Regions from separate parts of the Pseudogulbenkiania sp. MAI-1 genome, predicted to be linked through region 1. Evidence: predicted binding sites of a transcription regulator. Region 1 holds the regulator's gene; each other region holds the start of a gene.

Region 1 (5,777 bases):
GCCTACCAGGGCCAAGCCAGCGACATCGTGCTGGTGACGCTGGTGCCGCAGCGCTGGGAGGAGACGCCCGACAGCGCGGGCCACGTCGACCGCCGCCTCAACGACATCAGCTTCGGCTCGTCGCTGCACACCGAGCTGCAGGGGCTGGCCATCGCCAAGCGCGAGGCCGACAAGAGCCTGCTGAGCCTGGGCCGGCTGGAGCGGCACCTGCGCCGGCTGCGCCTGCACCATATCGATGCGGACGCCACCACCGGCCAGCTCGACAGCCTGAGCAAGCTCACGCCGCATCACGGTCTGGTGCAGGAGCTGTTCGCCGCCGGACGCGAGCGTGCCCAGGCCTGGCTGGAGGACCATGGGGAGGCGGTGGGACAGAAAAGCACGATGCGGCTGTTGCGGCGCATCCACTGAGGCACGGCACAGGGGCGGCAAGAGCCCGCCCCCGGAGTCGCGCCCCGCTCAGATGGTGCGCGAGTAGCGCGCCTTCGTCTGGCGCTCGCGCAGGTGGCGGTCGAAGGCCATGGCGATGTTGCGGATCAGGAAGCGTCCCTTGGGCTCAACCATCAGGAAGTCGCCGTCGAAGGTCAGCAGGCCCTGCTGCTGGAACTCGCGGATGGCCGGCATCTCGGCGGCGAAATAGTCGGCGAAGACGATGCCGTGCACCTGCTCGATGGCCTCCACCGACAGCGCGAAGCGGCACATCAGCGCCTGGATGATGGAGCGGCGCAGGATGTCGTCGCCGTCCAGCACCATGCCGCGCAGCACCGGCAGGCGGTTCTCGTCGAGCGCGGCGTAGTAGCCTTCGAGATCCTTCTCGTTCTGGCTGTAACAGGGGCCGACCTTGCCGATCGACGACACGCCGAAGCCGATCATGTCGCAGTCGGCGTGCGTCGAGTAGCCCTGGAAGTTGCGCTGCAGGCGGCCCTGGCGCAAGGCCACGGTAAGGTCGTCCTCGGGCTTGGCGAAGTGGTCCATGCCGATGAACACGTAGCCGGCGGCGGACAGTTGCTCCACCGAGTGCTGCAGGATGTCGAGCTTGACCGGCGGCAGCGGCAGATCGGCCTCGTTGATGCGCCGCTGCGGCATGAACACGGTCGGCAGGTGGGCGTAGTTGTAGAGCGCGATGCGGTCCGGCCCCATGGCGATGACCTTGTCGACCGTTTCGGCCACCGAGGCCTGCGTCTGCAGCGGCAGGCCGTAGATCAGGTCGACGCTGACCGAGCGGAAGCCGGCCTCGCGCGCGGCGTCGATCACCACCCGCGTCTCTTCCTCGCTCTGGATGCGGTTGACCGCCTGCTGCACGCGCGGCTCGAAATCCTGCACCCCGACGCTCATGCGGTTGAAGCCGAGGCGGGCGAGATGCAGCACGGTTTCGCGCGTGACCTTGCGCGGATCTATCTCTATGGAATATTCTCCCTCCGCCAAGAATTCGAAGCGGGTTCGGAGTATTCCCATCAGCCGCTCCAGCTGTTCGTCCGACAGGAAGGTCGGGGTGCCGCCGCCGAAGTGCAGCTGGATGACTTTCTCGCGCTGGCCCAGCACGTCGGCCACCAGGTTGACCTCCTTCTCGAGGTAATCGAGGTAGCGGTCGGCGCGGCTCTTGTCCTTGGTGATGATCTTGTTGCAGCCGCAGTAGTAGCAGACGGTGTTGCAGAACGGCAGGTGCACGTACAGCGACACCGGCCCGCTGTTGGCGCCGATGCGGCGCTGCTGCAGCCAGTGACGGTAGTCCTTGGCGGTGAAGTCGTCGGTGAAGCGGTCGGCGGTCGGGTACGAGGTGTAGCGCGGGCCGGCGCCGTCCAGACGGGCGATCAGGGCGCGGTCGAATTCGCAGCGCGTCGGTGAAAACGGGTGGTGGGTGGCGTTCATGATGTCTCGCGATGGAAAAACCAGTGGTGGGCTGGTAAATTTGCGACAAACCACCCGCAAACGCTTTGACCGATATCAAGGCCCAACGCTTTGATCAACATCAAGGCTTACTTAACACAAGCAGAATCCCGCATGACTGACTCGACTGTTGTTCCCCTGCAAGCGCTCAAGGTCTCCTGCTCCAACTGCACGCTGCGCGAACTGTGCCTGCCCTTGGGACTGAACCGCGAGGAAATGACGCGACTGGATGCGGTGATCCGTCAGAGCCGGCGCCTGAAGCGCGGCGAGGCGCTGTTCCGCAACGGCGAAGGCTTCAAGTCGCTGTACGCGGTGCGCACCGGCTTCTTCAAGACCTGCATCTCCAGCCAGGACGGACGCGAACAGGTCACCGGCTTTCACATGTCGGGCGAACTGATGGGCCTGGACGGCATTTCGGCCAACGTGCACGGCTGCAACGCCATCGCGCTGGAGGACAGCGAGGTGTGCGAACTGCCGTTCAACCGCATGCAGAACCTGGCGCTGGAGATTCCCTCGCTGCAGCACCATTTCTACCGGCTGATGAGCCGCGAGATCGTGCGTGACCACAACGTGATGATGCTGCTGGGCAATATGAAGGCCGAGGAGCGGCTCGCCGCCTTCCTGCTCAACCTGTCGCAGCGTCTGACGGTGCGCGGCTTCGCGGCCAACGATTTCATCCTGCGCATGAGCCGCGAGGAGATCGGCAGCTTCCTCGGGCTCAAGCTGGAGACGGTCAGCCGCACGCTGTCCAAGTTCCAGCAGCAGGGCTGGCTCTCGGTGGACCACAAGCACATCCAGCTGCTGCAGCCCGAGCAGCTCAAGCAGCTGGTCGCCGGCTGCGCCAACGCCCATCCCACTCCGGGCCACTGAGCCCTCCCTGAATCGCCGATTTCGGCGGCGTCAGGCCGCCGGGGCGGTCAGAGCGCGCCGTTCACCGGCTTGCCGAGGGCGAGTTCGTGCACCGCGTCGAGCAGTTCGGCCAGCCGCGCCGGCGGCGGCCAGGAGGGTGGGCAGACGAAGCCGCGCGCCACCTCTTCCCAGCCGCCGTTCGCCAGCGGCAGCACCTCGGCCACCAGTTGCGGCGCTTCCGCCGCCGCCAGATGGCGGCGCAGCGTGTCTTCCTCCAGCGTTTCCGCCTCCTCCACCCGCGCCGGTGCCAGCCAGCGCAGCCGCGGCAGCCACACCCAGCGCGACTCCAGCGAGCGCCGCGGCCACGGCGCCAGCAGCGGCCGCGCCCAGCCGGTCAGCGGGTCCGGCGCCAGCGGCGGCTCCAGCAAGACCGCATGCGGGTAGAACAGCCAGCCCGCCAGGCGCGCACCGGCACGGCAGCCGGCGAAACCGTCCGGCAGCAGCGGCTGTGCCGCTTCGTGGCGCGACAGGGCGAGCTGGTCCTGCAGCTTGGCGGCCTTCAGCGCCCAGGCGTCGCGCAGGCTGGGGCCGACCAGGGTATGGCGCCCCTCGCCCAGCATCAGGTAGAACTTGCTGGCGGTTTCGAGGTGCCACGGTTCGCCGTCGATGCGCAGCAGGAAGTCGAATTCGCCGATGGTGCGCAGTTGGCCGTTCTGCACCTGCAGGTTGGCCGCCACGCACTCGATGTGCGGCACGTGCTGGAACCAGAACGCCAGCAGGTTTTCGGCATAGCGGCCGAGACGGGTGGTCGGACGGGCGGAAAGCCAGTCCACCAGGGAACGGGGATCGTGATCGAGTTCGGCCAACAGCGCCGGGCCGGCATCGCCCAGCAGGCGCTCGGGCAGGATGTCGGCACCGGTGAGCCAGGGCGCCGGCGCCGTCAATAGAAAAGCCAGATCGCGCACCGCCGGGTGCGCGTAGGGCAGGTAGAAGGTGCTACTGCTCGCGCCGGCCGTCATCGCGATGGGCCACGCGCTGCACCTGCTTGAGGAAGCCGCGCAGGATGTCGACTTCTTCGCGCAGCAGGTTGGCGCGGTTGAACAGCGTGCGCAGGCGGCGCATCAGGCGCTCGCCGTTGCGCCGCTCGTAGTAGCCGATGTCGGCCAGGGTCTGGTCGAGGTGGCCGCAGAAGCCTTCCACCTCGTCGCGCGTGGCGCTCTCAGCGTCAGCGCGCAGGTAGTCGACGCCGACGCCGGTGTGGCTGAACAGTTCGTAGGTCATCACCTGTACCGCCATCGCCAGGTTGAGCGAGAAGTACTCGGGGTTGCCGGGGATAGTCACCAGCCGGTTGCACAGCTCGACTTCGTCGATCGACAGGCCGAAGGTCTCGTTGCCGAACACCAGCGCCACCTGCTCGCCGTCGCGTGCGCGCGCCACCAGCTCGGGCGTGGTCTCGCGCGGCGTCGACAGCGGCGTGGTCAGCTCACGCCGGCGGCTGGTCAGCGCGCAGGCCACGGTGACGTCGGACAGGGCTTCGGCCAGGGTGCCGACCACCACGGCGTGCTCGAGCAGGTCGACCGCGCCGGAGGCCAGGGTCTCGGCCTCGGGGCTGGGGAAGGTCTTGGGCTCGACGAGGTAGAGCCGCGACAAGCCCATGGTCTTCATCGCCCGCGCCGCCGAGCCGATGTTGCCCGGATGGCTCGGACGCGCCAGCACGACACGAATGTTCTTCAAAAAATCAGGGACTTCGGGTTTCTTCATTGGCAATTTCGCATTAAAATGGACGGCTTATCAAAAGCCCGCCCACGAGCCGGGTTTTTTCGTTCCTTAACCCAGATTGTTTCCAGCGACGATTTTCCCCACCGGGAAAGCCGGAGCTGTGTCTTTACTAGAGGCCGTCAATGCATCCCATGCTCAACGTCGCGGTGAAAGCCGCCCGTCGCGCTGCTGGCATCATCCAGCGCGCGTCGCACAACGTCGACACCATCCGCGTCGAGAAGAAGCAGAACAACGATTTCGTTTCCGAAGTCGACCACGCCGCCGAAGAGGCGATCATCTCGACCATTCTCGACGCCTACCCCAAGCATGGGATTCTAGCAGAAGAGTCCGGCGCCAAAGGCCTGGGCAACGCCGAGTTCGAATGGATCATCGACCCGCTCGACGGCACCACCAACTTCCTGCACGGCCACCCGCAGTACTCGGTCTCGATCGCCTTGATGCACAAGGGCCAGATCCAGCAGGCCGTGGTGTACGACCCCAACCGCAACGATCTGTTCACCGCCTCGCGCGGCGTCGGCGCTTTCCTCAACGACCGCCGCATCCGCGTTTCCAAGCGCATCGCCATGAACGAGTGCGTGATCGCCACCGGTTTCCCGGTGACGGATCAGAGCTACATCGACCAGTACCTGGGCATGCTGAAGGATGTGCTGGGCAAGACCGCCGGCGTGCGCCGCGAGGGTTCGGCCGCGCTCGATCTGTGCAACGTGGCCTGCGGCCGCGTGGACGGTTTCTGGGAGCTGAATCTGAAGCCGTGGGACATTGCGGCGGGCAGCCTGATCGTGCAGGAAGCCGGCGGCATCGTGACCGATCTGAAGGGTGAGGATGGCTGGCTGGAGTCGGGCGACATCGTGGCCGGCAGCCCGAAGGTGTTGGCGCAGTTGTTGCATACGCTGGCGCCGCACGTGGGTTGATCCCCCGGTTCTCGGTGTCGTTCTGCAACGCCCCGTCGGTTCGCTGGCGGGGCGTTGTTGTTTCTGCCGTGGGCGTTTCGGCTCTTGTCGAACCATCCGCTCGCTTTTTCCGATATCGCTGGCGAGGGTGTGGGGGCCGGTTCCACCCGACAGACGGGCGGATTGGTTGCGTCGGTCATGTTTTGGCTCGTGGGGAAGCTGGTGAGGGAGTGGGGAGCCGGTTCCGCCCGGCGGACGGGAAGGGGGAGTTTGCGTCGCCAAACTCCCCCTTCACCCCCAAAGGCGAGCCCACCGCCGCTTGTCTCCGTCAGGCTGGAGGCTGGCGAGGCGCGGCGGAAACTAGCCGGGCGCTAA
Region 2 (5,777 bases), 3.1 Mb from region 1:
CTGTCATTTGCCAGGATCGACCATGAAAAACCTGAAACGACTCGCCACGATCGGCGCCCTGCTTCTCTCCGGCCACGCCCTGGCTGCCCAGGGCACGCTGTACAAGGACCCCAACTGCGGCTGCTGCACCGCCTGGGCCGACCACCTCAAAGCCAAGGGCATCACGCTGCAGACAGAGCCGAGCCGCGAACTCGCCAGCGTGCGTTCGCGCCTGGGCGTGCCGTCCGACCTGGGCGCCTGCCATACCGCCCGCATCGACGGCTACACCTTCGAGGGCCACGTGCCGGCCGACCTGGTGCAGAAGGTGCTGCGCGACAAGCCGAAGAACCTCGCCGGCCTCGCCGTACCGGGCATGCCGCCGGGCAGCCCGGGCATGGAAGGCATGGGCAAGGTGGCCTACAAGGTGTACGCCTTCGACAAGGCGGGGAAGCGCTTCGTCTACGCCGAGCGCTGAGGCCCGTTCGCGCCCGGCTGTAGGATGGGTGAAGGCACTCAATGCCGGAACCCATCGATTTGCCTAGGCGGTGATGGGTTGCGCTTCGCTCCACCCATCCTACGACGCAGGCTCCACCTCAAAAAGGCACAGCATGCTGTGCTTTTTCACATTCAAAACACAACATGCTGCGTTTTGACGCTTGATCCAGGTCAAGGGTTCGGAGCTTCGTCCACCCGAGCGTCATCCCACCAGTTATAGTGCATCTCAACATAACAAACACCATATGTTGAGCCATGACTGAAGCAACCCGCCTGTCCGCCCATCCCCTCGCCCCGGTCGACGCCGTCGCCGCCATCGACGAATACCTGAGCCGCGCCGACTGGCGCGTGCAAGCCAACGCCAACCAGGGCTATTCGCTGGGCGGGCTGATCCTGAACGTGGCCGGCAAGGTGACCGCCAACTACTGGCTCGCCAAGGTATTCAGCGCCGAGGCCGCCACGGCGCACCGCGAGGGGGATTTCCACATCCACGATCTGGACATGCTGTCCGGCTACTGCGCCGGCTGGTCGCTGCGCACCTTGCTGCAGACCGGCTTCAACGGCGTGCCGGGCAAGGTGGAATCGCAGCCACCGCGCCACCTGTCGTCGGCCTGCGGCCAGATCGTCAACTTTCTGGGCACCTTGCAGAACGAGTGGGCCGGGGCGCAGGCGTTCAGCTCCTTCGACACCTACCTCGCTCCGTTCGTGAAAAAAGACGATCTCTCCTACGAGCAGGTCAAGCAGTGCATCCAGGAGCTGATCTACAACCTCAACGTGCCGAGCCGCTGGGGCACGCAGACACCGTTCACCAACCTAACCTTCGACTGGGTATGCCCGGAGGACCTGGCCGCGCAGATCCCGGTGATCGGCGGCGAGGAAATGCCGTTCACTTACGGAGACTGCGCACGCGAGATGGCGCTGATCAACCGCGCCTACATCGAGGTGATGCTGGAGGGCGACGCCAAGGGCCGGGTGTTCACCTTCCCGATCCCGACCTACAACATCACCAAGGATTTCGACTGGTACGGCGAGAACACCGATCTGCTGTTCGCGATGACCGCCAAGTACGGCCTGCCCTACTTCCAGAACTTCGTGAACTCTGACCTCGAGCCGCACATGGTGCGCAGCATGTGCTGCCGCCTACAGCTCGACCTGCGTGAGCTGCTGAAACGCGGCAACGGCCTGTTCGGCAGCGCCGAGCAGACCGGCTCGGTGGGCGTGGTGACGCTCAACTGCGCTCGCCTGGGCTACCGCTTCAAGAATGACCTGCCCGGCCTGTTGGCAGAAACCGACCGCCTGATGGAACTGGCACGCGACACCCTGGAGGCGAAGCGCCGCGTGGTGCAGGAACTGATCGACGCCGGGCTCTATCCCTACACCAAGCGCTTCCTGGGCTCGCTGCGCAACCACTTCAGCACCATCGGTGTGAACGGCATCAACGAGATGATCCGCAACTTCACCGCCGACCGCGAGGACATCACCAGCGTCTGGGGGCACGACTTCGCCAGCCGCTACCTCGATCACATCCGCGAGCAGATGCTGGCCTTCCAGGAGCAGACCGGCCACCTCTACAACCTGGAGGCGACGCCGGCCGAGGGCACCACCTACCGCTTCGCCAAGGAGGACAGGAAGCGCTTTGCCGACATCCTGCAGGCCGGCACGGCCGAGCAGCCCTACTACACCAATTCGAGCCAGCTGCCGGTGGGCTTCACCGACGACCCGTTCGAGGCGCTGACGCGGCAGGAGGCGTTGCAGCGCAAGTACACCGGCGGCACCGTGCTGCACCTCTACATGACCGAGGCGGTGTCGAGCCCGGAGGCCTGCCGCCAGTTGGTGAAGCGCGCGCTGGCGGGGTTCCGCCTGCCCTACATCACCATCACGCCGACCTTCTCGATCTGCCCGACGCACGGCTACCTGTCCGGCCACCACGAGTTCTGCCCGCGCTGCGACGCGGAATTGTTGGCCGAGAAACGGCGCAGGCAGGGCTAAGACTGGGCGATGGGTTGCGCTTCGCTCCAGCCATCCTACTTATCTACCGACTCAGGCTCCGGGGGTTCTCGCCCCCGATCTTTTCACCCAGAAGAAAGGCAACACCATGAGCAATCTGTCCGAACAACGCCACCTCGACATCGTACTGGACGACAGCGAGCGCACCCGCTGCGAGGTGTGGACCCGCGTGATGGGCTACCACCGTCCGGTGGCCGCGTTCAACATCGGCAAGCAGGGCGAGTTCAACGAGCGCCTGCACTTCGATGAGCGCCAAGCCGGTTGAGGCGGCGCGCATCGGCGGGCTGGAGCCGTTCTCGGCCTGTGACTGGCCGGGCAAGCTGGTCGCCGTAGTGTTTCTCGCCGGCTGCCCGTGGCGCTGCGGCTACTGCCACAACCCGCAGCTGTGGCGGCGCAGTGACGGCCAGGCCGACTGGCCGGCGCTGCGCGACTGGCTGGAGAGCCGTCGCGGCCTGCTCGACGGCGTGGTGTTCTCCGGCGGCGAACCGCTGACCGAGACCGCGCTGCCGGCGCTGCTGGCCGAGGTGCGCGAGCTCGGTTTCGCCACCGGTCTGCACAGCGGCGGGGCGTATCCCGCCCGGCTCGCCGCCGCCCTGCCCTTGCTCGACTGGGTGGGCTTCGACGTCAAGACGGCATGGGACCGTTACGACGCGCTCACCGGCGTGCCCGGCAGCGGCCACGCCGCGCGGCGCAGCCTTGACCTCTTGCTTACCAGCGGCGTGGCCTACGAGTGCCGCACCTCGATCCACCCGCACTGGCACGACGAGGCCGAGCTGGCGCGGCTGGCTGACGACTTGGCGGCATGCGGCGTGCGCCACTACCGCTGGCAGGCGATCCGTCCGCCCGCGCCCCTACCGACGCCGTCGCCACCCGGCTGGCCGGGTAACCAGCATGACGTAGCGTTGAGGTTTGCGGATTTCACCTTCCGCCAGCATTGAAAACGGGGAGAACACGGCAGCGCCGGCCCTTCCTTGACTGCGGTCAAAGCTCCAGCGCGCCGCCTCCCTACAATGGAAGCCTTTCCCCGCAGCCAGAATCCCCCACCATGACGCACCCGTTTTCTCCCCTCGTGATCCGCGGCCGCACCCTCCTGCCCATCGTTCAGGGCGGCATGGGTGTCGGCGTCTCCGCCAAGCGCCTGGCCGGTGCCGTGGCCCGTGCCGGCGGCGTCGGCACCATCGCCAGCGTCGACCTGCGCCACCTGCATGCCGACCTGATGGAACAGAGCGAGCACGCCGCCGGCGCCGACGAACTCAACCGTCTCAACCTGATCGCGCTCGACCGCGAGGTGAAGGGCGCGCTGGCCAACGCCGAGGGCCAGGGCCTCGTCGCCGTCAACGTGATGAAGGCGGTCGACGCCCACGCCGACTACGTACGCCAGGCCTGCGAATCGGGCGCGCACGCGGTGGTGATGGGCGCCGGCCTGCCGCTCGACCTGCCGGAGATGACCGCCGAGCACCCGGACGTCGCACTGATCCCGATCCTGTCCGAGGCGCGCGGCATCGGTATCGTGCTCAAGCGCTGGATGAAGAAAAACCGCCTGCCCGACGCCATCGTCATCGAACACCCCAAGCACGCCGGCGGCCACCTCGGCGCGGCACGTCTCGACGACATCGGGGACGCCAAGTTCGACTTCAAGCGCGTGCTGGACGAGACCTTCGAGTTGTTCAAGACACTGGGGCTGGAGCGCGAAAAGATTCCGCTGATCGTCGCCGGCGGTGTCAACAGCCACGAGAAGGTGCAGACCTACCTCAACGACTACGGCGCCGCGGCGGTGCAGATCGGCACCGCCTTCGCCGTGACCGAGGAAGGCGATGCCCACCCCCACTTCAAGCAGACCCTGGCCGGTGCGCGCGCCGAGGACATCGTCGAGTTCGTCAGCGTGGCCGGACTGCCGGCGCGCGGCGTGCTGACGCCGTGGCTCAAGAGCTACCTCAAGCGGCTCGACAAGCTGCAGGCCAACGCCAAGGCCGACCCGCGCCGCTGCACCCAGGCGCTCAACTGCCTGTCGGTATGCGGCCTGCGCGACGGGCTCGCCAAGGTCGGCCAGTTCTGCATCGACCTCAAGCTCGCCGCCGCCTTCCGCGGCGAGGTGAGCAAGGGGCTGTTCTTCCGCGGTGCCGAGCCGCTGCCGTTCGGCGACGCCATCAAGAGCGTGCAGGAGACCATCCAGTACTTTCTGCACGGCGAGAAGCCGGCCGGGCTGAGAGCCTGAGAATAAATCGGCTGCGCGTCCCTGATCGGGGCTCATGCGCTGCTCAGAATCCTCATGTACTTTGTGTACATTCTGGTTCCTGCGCTGCTCTTCACCCCGCTGAGGGCCGCTCGCGACGATTTCTTTCACAGGCTCTGACGCTGGTCTGAACGTCCGCGTCGCCTACGCTCATAGCCCCGGCTGCCCCAAGCCGGGGCTTTTTGTTACAGTGACGTTCAATACCGTGTTCCCTACCCTGCCATGACAGCCTTTACCAGTTGCAACCCCGCCAACGGCGAGGTGGTGTTCACCCGTCCCGCCTGGCCCGAAGACAAACTCGCCGACGCCGTCGCCCGGCTCAAGGCCGCGCAACACCCCTGGGCGCGGCTGACCGTCGCCCAGCGCGCCGAGCGGCTGCTGAAACTGGCCGACGCCCTCACCGCCGAGCGCGTGGCGCTGGCCGACCTGGTGACGCTGGAAGTCGGCAAGCTCACCGCCGAGTGCCTGGCCGAGATCGACAAGTCGGCCCAGCTGATCCGCTACTACGCCGAGCTGGCGCCGGGGCTGCTGGCCGCCAAGACCATCCCCACCCAGGCCAGCCACAGCGGCGTGGCGTTCGAGCCCTTGGGCCTGGTGCTGGCGGTGATGCCGTGGAACTACCCGATCTGGCAGGTGCTGCGCTTCGCCGTGCCGGCGCTGATGGCCGGCAACGCCTGTCTGGTGAAGCCCGCGCCGTCGGTGCCGCAGAGCACGCAGAAGCTGCTCGACATCGTCGCCGCCGCCAATCTGGCGGTGCTGGACGTGGCCTGGATCGAGCATGACCAGGTCGAGGAGGCGATCAAGGCCGCCGACGCGGTGGCTTTCACCGGCTCCACCACCACCGGCCGCGTCATCGCCAGCCTGGCCGGGCGCCACCTGAAGAAGACCGTGCTGGAGCTGGGCGGCAGCAACCCCTTCATCGTGCTGGCCGACGCCGACATCGAGACCGCCGCGCGCGAAGCCTGTCACTCGCGCTTCCGCGACGCCGGCCAGAGCTGCAACGCCGCCAAGCGCATGATCGTGGTGCCCGAGATCGCCGAAGCCTTCGTCGAGGCCTTCCTCG
Region 3 (5,777 bases), 740 kb from region 1:
TCTCGGCGGCGTTCTCCACCTGTTCCGGCGTGCCGCCCATCACTTCGGCCAGGCCACCTGCTGCCATCGAACAGGCCGAGCCGACCTCGCCCTGGCAGCCGACTTCGGCACCCGAGATCGAGGCGTTGAGCTTGAACAGGATGCCGATGGCGCCGGCGGTGAGCAGGAAGCGCACGATGCCGTCTTCGTTGGCGCCGGGCACGAAGCGGGAGTAGTAGTGCAGCACCGCCGGCACGATGCCGGCCGCGCCGTTGGTCGGTGCGGTCACCACGCGGCCGCCGCCGGCGTTTTCTTCGTTCACCGCCAGGGCGTAGAGGTTGACCCAGTCCATCACCGTCAGCGGGTCGCGCAGGCTGGCTTCGGGTGCGGCCAGCAGCTTGCGGTACATGTCGGCGGCGCGGCGTTTCACCTTCATGCCGCCGGGCAGGATGCCCTCGTGTGCACAGCCGCGCTTCACGCACGCCTGCATCACGTGCCAGATGTTGAGCAGGCCGGCACGCACTTCCTCCTCGCTGCGCCACGCCAGTTCGTTCTCCAGCATGATCTGGCTGATCGGCTTGTTGTGCTCCTTGCACAGCGCCAACAGCTCGGCGGCGTTCTTGAACGGGTGGCGCAGCTCGGTCGCTCCGGGCGGGACAAAACCGGCTTCCACCGCCGCTTCGTCCACGACGAAACCACCGCCCACCGAGTAGTAGGCGCGCTTGTCGAGCACGTTGCCGGCGTCGTCACGCGCCTCGAAGGTCATGCCATTGGGGTGGAAGGGCAGCGACTTGCGCTTGTGCAGCACCAGGTGTTCCGGTTCGCTGAACACCACTTCGTGCCGGCCGAGCAGCGACAGCCGCTTGTTGGCGCGGATCGCCGCGACCATGGCCGGCACGGCGTCGGTGTCGACCTCGTCCGGCAGCTCGCCCTGTAGACCGAGCAGCACCGCCACGTCCGAACCGTGGCCCTTGCCGGTGGCGCCGAGCGAGCCGAACAGTTCGCTGCGCACGCTGGCCACTCGCTCCAGCAGGCCGTCTTTCTCCAGCCGGGCGACGAACTGGCGCGCGGCGCGCATCGGCCCCACCGTGTGCGAACTGGACGGGCCGATGCCGATCTTGAACAGGTCAAAGACGCTGATTGCCATGGTTGCTTCTCTTGCTATGGCACCCCATGCGGCGGGGTGCCTGATGAATTCGGGAGACGATCCCCGGCCGTTTCCGGCCGGGGCGAAACTTCTCTCCTGGTCACGATCCTGCCGTACGGTCCGAGCGGGGCCTTTTGATGATGGGTTTCGCTGTGCTCCACCCATCCTACAAACTCAACCCATCCTACGAGCCGCTCGCGACGGATCGTGAGTCAGGATTAACCGCGGTACACCGGGAAGGCCGCGCACAGCTCGGCCACTTGGTGGCGCACGCGCTCGATCACCGCCGGGTTCTCGATGTCATCGAGAATGTCGCAGATCCAGCCGGCCACGCGTTCCACCTCGGCTTCCTTGAAGCCGCGGGTGGTCACGGCCGGGGTGCCGATGCGGATGCCGCTGGTGACGAACGGGCTTTGCGGGTCGTTCGGCACGGCGTTCTTGTTCACGGTGATGTGCGCCGCACCCAGCGCCGCGTCGGCTGCCTTGCCAGTCAGGCCCTGGTTGATCAGCGACAGCAGGAACAGGTGATCGTCCGTCTTGTTGGACACCACGCTGTAACCGCGGTTCTGGAACACCTTGACCATGGCGCGGGCGTTGGCGATGACCTGCTGTTGGTAGGCCTTGAACTCCGGCTGCTGCGCCTCGAGGAAGGCCACCGCCTTGGCGGCGATGACGTGCATCAGCGGGCCGCCCTGAATGCCGGGGAAGACCAGCGAGCTGAACTTCTTCTCCAGTTCCGGGTTGCTCTTGCACAGGATCAGGCCGCCGCGCGGGCCGCGCAGGGTCTTGTGGGTGGTGGTGGTGACAACGTCGGCGAACGGCACCGGGTTCGGGTACAGGCCGGCGGCAACCAGGCCCGCCACGTGGGCCATGTCGACGAACAGGTAGGCGCCGACGCTATCGGCGATCTCGCGGAAGCGGGCGAAGTCGAGCACCAGGGAGTAGGCGGAGAAGCCGGCCACGATCATCTTCGGCTTGTGCTCCTGGGCCAGGCGCGCCACTTCGTCGTAGTCGATCTCGCCGGTTTCCGGGTTGAGGCCGTATTGCACCGAGTTGTAGATCTTGCCGGAGAAGTTGACCTTGGCGCCGTGGGTGAGGTGGCCGCCGTGCGCCAGGCTCATGCCGAGCACGGTGTCGTGCGGCTCCAGCAGCGCCATGTAGACCGCGGCGTTGGCCTGGCTGCCGGAGTGCGGCTGCACGTTGGCGTAGTCGGCGCCGAACAGTTGCTTGGCACGGTCGATGGCGAGCTGCTCGACCACGTCGACGTGCTCGCAGCCGCCGTAGTAGCGCTTGCCGGGGTAGCCTTCGGCGTATTTGTTGGTGAGTTGCGAACCCTGAGCCTGCATCACGCGTGGGCTGGTGTAGTTTTCGGAGGCGATCAGCTCGATGTGATCTTCCTGGCGCTGGCGCTCGGCCTCCAGCGCGTTCCACAGGGCGTCGTCGAAGCCGGCAATCTGCATATCCTGGGTAAACATGGTGTGTCCTTAGTTGTTGCAGGGCCGGCGGCCAATGGCGGCCGCCGCGTACCCGGTCGATAGAGTCGACCTGCGGCCCGCAGAGGGCAGGGAAGGGGATGAACGGCAGGCGCAGGGCACGGACGCGGGTCCCCATCCGACACAGGTCAGATGACGCCCCCTCTGTCCTTTTGCCTGAGAGATTGAGGCGGGCGACGGGCGCCCGGCCATGCTTCCTTCGGCGAGGCCTCACGGGCCTTCTCTCCAGAGAGCCGAACGACATTGCGGTTCTTTTGCCTGAGAGTTTCTGGGGCGATACCCCTTCGGCGCCACCGCTCAAGGTGGTCTCTCCCGCAATGTTTGACGCGGCTGGTGCCGAATCTAGAGATGCCGCCGCAGGCTGTCAACGTGATTCGTCGCGCCTTGCCGATTGTGGCAATGCACAAAAAGACGCCTGGCGGGGCGCCAATGGGCCGGCGCGGCCCGGCGGCGGGGGGAATAGTCGGATCGGTGACGAAAGTGGTCGGCTGCTGAGCTGCCGGGCGGCGGCGTGCCGTACGCGCCCCGGCGACCCTGTCCGGAGGCGGTGTAGGGCCGATGCAACACTCCATCGGCCCCCTCTTGCGGTCACGCCACGGCGGGGTCGGCGTGCCTCAGCGCGGTGCCGGGTGTCAGGAGTTCCTGATGCAACCGCACCACGTCGCCGATGATCAGCAGGGCCGGTGGCCGTATCCCGGCTGCCGCGATGCGCTCGGGCAGGGTGGCGAGATCGGCGCTGACGATGCGCTGCTGGGGCGTGGTGGCGCGCTCGACCACCGCTGCCGGCGTGTTGCCGGGGCGGCCGTGGCGCATCAGCTCGGCGCAGATGCGTTCCGCCTCGGAAAGCCCCATATACACCACCACGGTCTCTTCCGCGCCGGTGTGGCGCGCCCACTCCAGCTCGTCTTCCCCCTCGCGGCGGTGACCGGTGACGAGGCTCACGCCCTGGGCGTAGTCGCGGTGGGTGAGCGGCATCAGTCCCATCGCCGCGGCGCCACAGGCGGCGGTGATGCCGGGGATCACTTCACAGCGGATGCCGGCGGCGGCCAGGGCCTGGATTTCTTCGCCGCCCCGGCCGAACAGGAACGGATCGCCGCCCTTGAGCCGGACCACGCGCCGTCCCTGCCTGGCCTCGCGCACCAGCAGCGCATTGATCTCGTCCTGCGGCAGGGTGTGGCGGCTGGCCTCCTTGCCGACGTCGATGCGCCAGGCCGTGGGCGGGACCAGCGCGATGACCGCCGCGTCGACCAGGTGGTCGTACAGCACCACCTCGGCGCGCTGCAAGCGGGCGAGCCCTTTCACCGTGAGCAGTTCCGGGTCGCCGGGGCCGGCCCCCACCAGACAGACCGAGCCGGGCGGGAAGTCGTCATTCGGGGAAACGGCAGGCGGCGTTCCGGGGAGCGTCAGGAGGGGGAGCGGATCGGGAGGGTTCATGCTGGACTCCTGCACAAGGTGATGACAATGGCGCAAGTGTAGGAACGGCGCGGTCTGGAAATCGTTGATGCGCATCAATTCCTTAAACATGTATCGCCTATACAGTTTCGTTCAGGCACCGGGTGTTTCCGGTGATTCGTGATAGGAGGCCGTATGAGCGCCAGCTTCACCAAGTCGACCGCCCGCAATATTTTTTATGGTGGGGCGGTGTTTTTCTTTCTGTTGTTCATCGCATTGACCGTCGATACCACCCAGGCGCTGCCCAAGCGCGACAACCGCGCCAACCTGACCGAGCAGGTGGCGCGCGGCAAGAACATCTGGGAGACCCGCAACTGTATCGGCTGTCACACCCTGCTGGGCGAGGGAGCTTACTTCGCGCCGGAGTTGGGCAATGTCTACAAGCGCCGCGGGCCGGAGTTCATCAAGGCCTGGATCAAGGGCCAGCCGACCGGCGCGCCGGGCCGTCGTCAGATGCCGCAATTCCATCTGACCGATGGCGAGCTGGACGATCTGGTTGCCTTCCTCAAGTACAGCTCCGAGATCAATACCAACAACTGGCCGCCCAACGTTGAAGGTTGAGGCCGTCAAGCTGGATGAATTCTTGTCAGATTTAGGGAGATTCGCATGACTACTTCGACCACGGCGGTTCTCGACACCCCACGGGGTGTGGAAGAGCACGCCGCCACCCGGCTGAAATACCGCTCGCAGGCGGTGGCCAAGCCGTACTTCATCGCCGCCATAGGGTTGTTCTTCGGCCAGATCGTGTTCGGCCTGATCATGGGCCTGCAGTACGTGATCGGGGATTTCCTGTTCCCGGAAATCCCGTTCAACGTGGCGCGCATGGTGCACACCAACCTGCTGATCGTGTGGCTGCTGTTCGGTTTCATGGGGGCGGGCTATTACCTGATCCCGGAGGAGTCGGAACGCGAGCTGCACAGTCCGAAGCTCGCCATCCTCACCTTCTGGGTGTTCCTGGTGGCCGGCGCCCTGACCATCGTCGGCTACCTGTCGGTGCCGTACGCCACGCTGGCGCAGCTGACCGGCAACGAAATTCTGCCGACGATGGGGCGCGAGTTCCTGGAACAGCCGACCATCACCAAGGTGGGCATCGTGCTGGTGGCGCTGTCCTTCCTCTACAACCTGTCGCTGACCGTCCTGTCCGGCCGCAAGACCAGCATTTCGCTGGTGATGATGCTGGGCCTGTGGGGGCTAGCGATCTTCTTCCTGTTCTCGTTCTACAACCCGAGCAACCTGGTGCTGGACAAGCTGTTCTGGTGGTGGGTGGTGCACCTGTGGGTGGAAGGCGTGTGGGAACTGATCATGGGCGCCATGCTGGCCTTCGTGCTGGTGAAGGTGACCGGGGTGGACCGCGAGGTGATCGAGAAGTGGCTGTACGTGATCATCGCCATGACGCTGATCACCGGCATCATCGGCACTGGCCACCACTACTTCTGGATCGGCGCGCCGGCGTACTGGCAATGGTGGGGTTCGATCTTCTCGGCGCTGGAACCGATCCCGTTCTTCATGATGACGCTGTTCGCCTTCAACATGGTCAACCGTCGCCGCCGCGAGCATCCGAACAAGGCCGCCGTGCTGTGGGCCATGGGCACCGGCGTGATGGCCTTCCTCGGCGCCGGGGTGTGGGGCTTCCTGCACACGCTGGCCCCGGTCAACTACCTGACGCACGGCACCCAGATCACCGCCGCGCACGGCCACATGGCCTT
Region 4 (5,777 bases), 750 kb from region 1:
GTCGGCGCGGTGGCGGTGTACGCCCGCGACGGGCGCTACCGGCCGGGTGCGCTCGCCGGCGTCGAGACCGCCGCCGCCTACTGGCACATGATCGACCTGGTGTGGGTGGTGTTGTTCGCGCTGGTGTACGTGGCGCGCTAGGACCCAGCTCTTCACCCCGCTGAGGGCCGCTCGCGACAGATCCTGAACAGGTCCTTGGGGTGTGTGCTTTTTCGCTTGCCCCCGGTCAAGGTGACGCCGGGGGACGACGCGTAAGTTGATGACTATGAACGCTTTGAGAGATTTCTCCGCCGTCTGGTGGGTCTGGCTGTGGCTCACGGTGCTGACCCTGCTGGCGGCCTTTCTTGCCGAGGCTCACCTGACCCCCGGCCACCTGGCAGTGGCGGCGCTGTCCACCGCCTGGCTCAAGGGTTTGGCCATCGTCGAGCACTACATGGCCCTGCGCCACGCTCCGGCGTGGCTGCGGCTGGCCGTGCACGGCTGGCTGGCGCTGGTGAGCGCCTTGTTGATCGTCAGTTTCCTTTAGAAAGAATGCCATGAACGCACCCACCGTTTCGGCCCAACTCGATGTCCCGTTCTACCAGCCGGTCGGCTCCGAATGCGAGCTGTTCGAGGCCGCCTGGCGCCAGCAGCTGCCGGTGCTGATCAAGGGCCCCACCGGCTGCGGAAAGACCCGTTTCGTCGCCCACATGGCGGCGCGCCTGGGGCTGCCGCTGATCACCGTGTCCTGCCACGACGACCTGACCGCCGCCGACCTGGTCGGCCGCCACCTGATCGGCGACGGCGCCACCTACTGGAGTGACGGCCCGCTGACCCGCGCGGTGCGCGAGGGCGGCATCTGCTACCTCGACGAGGTGGTCGAGGCGCGCAAGGACACCACCGTGGTGCTGCACCCGCTCACCGACGACCGGCGCATCCTGCCGATCGAACGCACCGGCGAGGTGCTCGAAGCTTCGCCCAATTTCATGCTGGTGGTGTCGTACAACCCCGGCTACCAGCACGTACTGAAGACCCTCAAGCCCTCGACGCGCCAGCGCTTCGTGGCGATGTCCTTCGATTTTCCGCAGCCCGAGGTGGAAAACGCCGTGGTGATACGCGAGAGCGGCATCGACGCCGCGCGCGCCGCGCAACTGGTGACGCTGGCCGGGCAACTGCGCCGGCTCACCGGCTACGATCTCGACGAATCGGTCAGCACCCGTCTGCTGGTGTACGCCGCCAAGCTGATGGCCGCCGGCATGGCGCCGCGCATCGCCTGCCGCACCGCACTGGCCGAGCCGCTGACCGACGACGCCGACACGCTGGCCGCCTTGCTGGCGGTGATCGACACCCAGTTCCCGTAAACGAGGTGCCGACATGGAAGATATCGTCGGAGGCTGGTGGGACCGGCTGATCACCCGCGCCGCCTACCGCGGCCACCCGCAGGCTGCGGTGTCGCTGGCCAGCGTGACGCGGCTGGCGCCGCCGTTTTTCCGCGCCATGGGCGGCGACCCGGCGCTGGTGCTGCGCTCCACGGTCGGCACCGAGCACGGTGCGCGCCGCTCCTGGCTCGAACGCGTGGCCGGCATCGGCGACAAGGTGGAACTGGCCTGGAGCGACCATCAAGCGCTGTACCTGCCCGAGAAGCTCGACCTGTTCCCCGACGCCGCGCTCAACCGCGCGCTGTACTTCTGGCTGATGGCGCTGGCCGCTGAACCGGCGCCGCCCGGCGACTGGCTGACGCGCAACCGGCTTGCCACACAGCGCTGCCTCGAGCGCATGCCGGGGCTGGCCGCCAGCTACCGTCAACTGGTGGAGGCCCTGCTTGCGCTGCGGACCGATCCGGCGCGGCTGCCGGCGGCCGAGGCGGCGGTCGAGCAGGCCATCCGCCAGGCGCTGCAGCACCCCGAGCAAGAGGTGGTGATGCCCGAGGTCAAGCGTCCGCCGCAGCCGGTGCCCTTGTGGCTGCACCCGGCTCCGCCCACCGGCGGCGAGGGCGGAGGTGTAGCGGGCGACACCCCGGCCGATCAGGACAGCGAACACAAGGAGCGCGAGGCGGCGCAGAAACGCCGCCGCTACCGCGCCCAGCGCATCGTGCCGGAGGACAAGAAGGACGGCATGCTGATGGTGTTCCGTGCCGAGAGCCTGTTCACCTGGGACGAGTACGTCAAGGTCAACCGCCACAACGACGAGGACGACGACGAGGACAACGCCGCTGCTGCCGAGGACATGAACAAGCTCAGCGTCGCCGCCGACGGCAAGACGCGCGGCAGCCGCCTCAAGTTCGACCTCGACCTGCCCGCCGCCGAGTACGACGACACCCCGCTCGGCCCCGGCCTGCTGCTGCCGGAGTGGGACTGGAAGCGGCAACGGCTGATCGAAGACCACTGCCGCCTGCTGCCGATGCGCCCGCGCGACGCCAGTCCGGCGCCGCTGCCGGAGCGGCTGCTGCCGCTGGCGCGCCGGCTGCGCCGCCAGTTCCAGGCGCTGGCGCCGGAACGCACGCGCAAGAGTGGCGAGACCAGTGGACCGGACATCGACCTCGACCGCGTCATCCGCTTTATGGCCGAGCGCCAGAGCGGGCAGGCGCAGGGCGAGCCGGCGCTGTACCAGGCCTGGCCGCCGGGCGAGCGCAACCTGGCCTGCCTGCTGCTGGCCGATTTGTCGCTCTCCACCGAGAGCTGGGTCGGCGAAGCGGGGAGGGTGATCGACGTGATCAAGGACAGCCTGCTGCTGTTCGCCGAGGCGCTCTCGGCCAGCGGCGACGCCTTCGGCCTCTACGGCTTCTCCTCGCTCAAGCGCCACGAGGTGCGCTACCTGCTGCTGAAGGACTTTGCCGAGGCTTTCGACGACGCCGCACGCGGCCGCATCCTGGCGCTGCGGCCCGGCTACTACACCCGCATGGGGGCGGCCATCCGCCAGTCGGCGCGCATCCTGGCGCAGCAGCCGGCGCAGCGCCGGCTGCTGCTGATCGTCTCTGACGGCAAGCCCAACGACATGGACCACTACGAGGGCCGCTACGGCATCGAGGACACGCGCCAGGCCATCCTCGAGGCGCGTCGCGACGGCGTGACGCCGTTCTGCGTCACCATCGACCGCGAGGCCGGCGACTACCTGCCGCACCTGTTCGGCAGCCGCGGCTACGTGGTGGTACAGCGCGCCGAGACCCTGCCGCAGGTGCTGACCGCGCTGTACGCGCAGCTGACTCGCTGAGTGCGGAAAGGTTCATCCTTTTTGCATATCTGCTTGGGCAAGCGTTGATGCGCATCAAGGAGGGGAGGGGGGCCGAGGCAGATGATGCCGGTGTCGATTCCTTCCCTTCAAAGGAGTATGCACCATGAGTACACCGAGGATGTCCGTACTGGTCCGTCACGCTGTCATGGCGGCGCTGCCGCTGGCGGTGACAGCGGCGTTCGCCGCTCCGCCCGGCGCCGCTGGCAACGCAGTCGAACTGGCCTACCAGGCCGGAAGCTCGCCGCTGGCGGGCGAAGAGATGCACCAGAACGTCAACCCCAAGGCACCGCCGATGACCAAGGCGGAGTTCGTGCAGGCCCGCCAGATCTACTTCGAGCGCTGCGCCGGCTGTCATGGTGTGCTGCGCAAGGGAGCGACCGGCAAGGCGCTGACCACCGACATCACGCTGGATCGCGGCACCGAATACCTCAAGACCTTCATCAAGTACGGTTCGCCGGCCGGCATGCCGAACTGGGGCACCTCGGGCGAGCTCACCGACGCCCAGGTCGACGTGATGGCGCGCTACGTGCAGCAAGAACCGCCGACCCCGCCGGAATACTCGCTGGCCGACATCGAGAAGACGCGCAAGGTGCTGGTCCCGGTCGACAAGCGTCCGACCAAGAAGATGAACAAGTACAACCTCGACAACCTGTTCTCGGTCACGCTGCGCGACAGCGGCGAGATCGCGCTGATCGACGGCGACAGCAAGCAGATCATCAGCATCATCAAGACCGGCTACGCCGTGCACATCTCGCGCGTCTCGGCCTCAGGGCGTTACCTGTACGTGATCGGCCGCGACGCCAAGATCAACCTGATCGACCTGTGGATGGAGAAGCCGGACACCGTGGCCGAGATCAAGGTCGGGCTGGAAGCGCGCTCGGTCGAGACCTCCAAGTTCAAGGGCTGGGAAGACAAGATCGCCGTGGCCGGCACCTACTGGCCGCCGCAATACGTGATCATGGACGGCGACACCCTCAAGCCGCAGAAAGTGGTATCGACGCGCGGCATGACGGTGGATAACGAGTACCACCCCGAGCCGCGCGTGGCTTCCATCGTGGCTAGCCACTACAAGCCGGAGTTCCTGATCAACGCCAAGGAAACCGGCAAGATCATGATGGTCAACTACTCCGACCTGGGCAACCTCAAAACCACCACCATCAACGCTGCCAAATTCCTGCACGACGGCGGTTTCGACCGCACCGGTCGCTACTTCTTCGTCGCCGCCAACGCCTCCAACAAGATCGCCGTGGTCGACACCAAGGACGGCAAGCTGGCTGGCCTGGTCGATGTCGGCAAGACCCCGCACCCGGGGCGCGGCGCCAACTTTGTGCACCCGAAATTCGGTCCCGTATGGGCCACCGGTCACCTCGGCGACGACAGCATCGCGCTGATCGGCTCCGACCCGGTCAAGCACAAGCAGTACGCCTGGAAGATGGTTGCCAGCATTCAGGGCCAGGGTGGCGGTTCGTTGTTCATCAAGACCCATCCCAAGTCCAAGAACCTGTGGGTCGACACCACGCTGAACCCGGATCCGGCGGTCAGTCAGTCGGTGGCGGTGTACGACGTCGACCGCCTCGACAAGGGCTTCGTGCGCCTGCCGATCGGCGAGTGGGCGGGTCTGGGTGAGGGTGCCAAGCGCGTGGTGCAGCCGGAGTACAACAAGGCCGGCGACGAAGTGTGGTTCTCGGTGTGGAGCGCCAAGGACAAGCAATCGGCCATCGTGGTGGTGGACGACAAGACCCGCAAGCTCAAGGCCGTGATCAAGGACCCGCGCCTGGTGACGCCGACCGGCAAGTTCAACGTGTTTAACACCCAGCACGACATCTACTAAGCGCAGCAATCATCGATTGATGCGGCCGGCATCCATTGCCGGCCACGGCAGAAGGAGTCACAACATGAAAACGAACCAATGGATCATGGCCGCCGTACTGGCCGGGTTGGCCTCCGCCAACGTACTGGCCGCTACTCCGCAGGACATGGCCAAGCAGTACAACTGCCTGGCCTGTCACAGCGTCGACAAGAAGGTCGTCGGTCCGGCCTTCAAGGAAATCGCCAGCAAGTACAAGGGCCAGAACGCCGAGGCCAAGCTGGTGGAGAAGGTGAAGAAGGGCGGGGCAGGCAGTTTCGGGCCGATTCCGATGTCGCCCAACCCCAACGTGCCTGATGCCGATCTGAAGGTGATGGTGAAGTGGGTCTTGTCTCAGTAATCCACCCCATCGGGCGGCGGCGTTTGCCGCTGCTCCGGCCCTTGGCCGGGCTGGCCCTGCTGCTCGCGGCCAGCCTGGCCGCGGCTGCACCGCCAGTGGTGGAGCCGTCGCCCATGCGGGCGACGGCGATCCGCCACCTGGTGCGCCAGGACTGTGGCTCCTGCCACGGCCTCACGTTCAAAGGCGGGCTGGGCAACCCGCTCACCGCCGAAGCCCTGGCCGGGCGCCCCGACGAGGCGCTGCTGGCCACGATACTGAACGGACGCCCCGGCACCGCGATGCCGCCGTGGCGGTCGTTTTTGACGGAAGAAGAAGCCAAATGGGTCATCAAATGGCTGAAAGACGGCGCTCCGGAGTAGC

What was found. Region 1 encodes FNR, which switches genes on or off when oxygen is low (the NO sensors DNR and NnrR bind a similar motif). Its sites were predicted from a motif close to TTGATNNNNATCAA; they were not measured.
Region 2: a site for FNR is predicted at 3,453-3,466, ahead of PSEMAI1_RS0117795 (nitronate monooxygenase family protein). Genes of this name have one in related genera too.
Region 3: a site for FNR is predicted at 4,118-4,131, ahead of cobA (uroporphyrinogen-III C-methyltransferase). Genes of this name have one in related genera too.
Region 4: a site for FNR is predicted at 3,234-3,247, ahead of PSEMAI1_RS0106645 (nitrite reductase). Genes of this name have one in related genera too.

The regions. Positions count from the first base shown of each region.
Region 1 covers NZ_AZUR01000001.1:685,282-691,058, reverse strand. The annotation lists gene PSEMAI1_RS0103145 (patatin-like phospholipase family protein) at 1-408, shown strand, start outside; gene hemN (oxygen-independent coproporphyrinogen III oxidase) at 457-1,866, opposite strand; gene fnr (fumarate/nitrate reduction transcriptional regulator Fnr) at 1,999-2,754, shown strand; gene PSEMAI1_RS0103130 (DUF1853 family protein) at 2,802-3,752, opposite strand; gene PSEMAI1_RS0103125 (RNA methyltransferase) at 3,730-4,494, opposite strand; gene PSEMAI1_RS0103120 (inositol monophosphatase family protein) at 4,635-5,423, shown strand.
Region 2 covers NZ_AZUR01000001.1:3,796,759-3,802,535, forward strand. The annotation lists gene PSEMAI1_RS0117775 (DUF411 domain-containing protein) at 23-454, shown strand; gene PSEMAI1_RS0117780 (ribonucleoside triphosphate reductase) at 730-2,463, shown strand; gene nrdD (anaerobic ribonucleoside-triphosphate reductase) at 2,570-2,746, shown strand; gene PSEMAI1_RS0117790 (anaerobic ribonucleoside-triphosphate reductase activating protein) at 2,727-3,419, shown strand; gene PSEMAI1_RS0117795 (nitronate monooxygenase family protein) at 3,527-4,696, shown strand; gene PSEMAI1_RS0117800 (aldehyde dehydrogenase family protein) at 4,937-5,777, shown strand, end outside.
Region 3 covers NZ_AZUR01000001.1:1,428,197-1,433,973, forward strand. The annotation lists gene PSEMAI1_RS0106600 (L-serine ammonia-lyase) at 1-1,126, opposite strand, end outside; gene glyA (serine hydroxymethyltransferase) at 1,345-2,601, opposite strand; glycine riboswitch at 2,856-2,944, opposite strand; gene cobA (uroporphyrinogen-III C-methyltransferase) at 3,208-4,053, opposite strand; gene PSEMAI1_RS0106615 (cytochrome c) at 4,207-4,632, shown strand; gene PSEMAI1_RS0106620 (cbb3-type cytochrome c oxidase subunit I) at 4,678-5,777, shown strand, end outside.
Region 4 covers NZ_AZUR01000001.1:1,434,887-1,440,663, forward strand. The annotation lists gene PSEMAI1_RS0106625 (cytochrome c oxidase subunit 3) at 1-141, shown strand, start outside; gene PSEMAI1_RS0106630 (cytochrome C oxidase subunit IV family protein) at 266-526, shown strand; gene PSEMAI1_RS0106635 (CbbQ/NirQ/NorQ/GpvN family protein) at 537-1,340, shown strand; gene PSEMAI1_RS0106640 (nitric oxide reductase activation protein NorD) at 1,354-3,189, shown strand; gene PSEMAI1_RS0106645 (nitrite reductase) at 3,314-5,041, shown strand; gene PSEMAI1_RS0106650 (c-type cytochrome) at 5,106-5,417, shown strand; gene PSEMAI1_RS0106655 (cytochrome c) at 5,399-5,776, shown strand; gene PSEMAI1_RS0106660 (cytochrome D1 domain-containing protein) at 5,749-5,777, shown strand, end outside.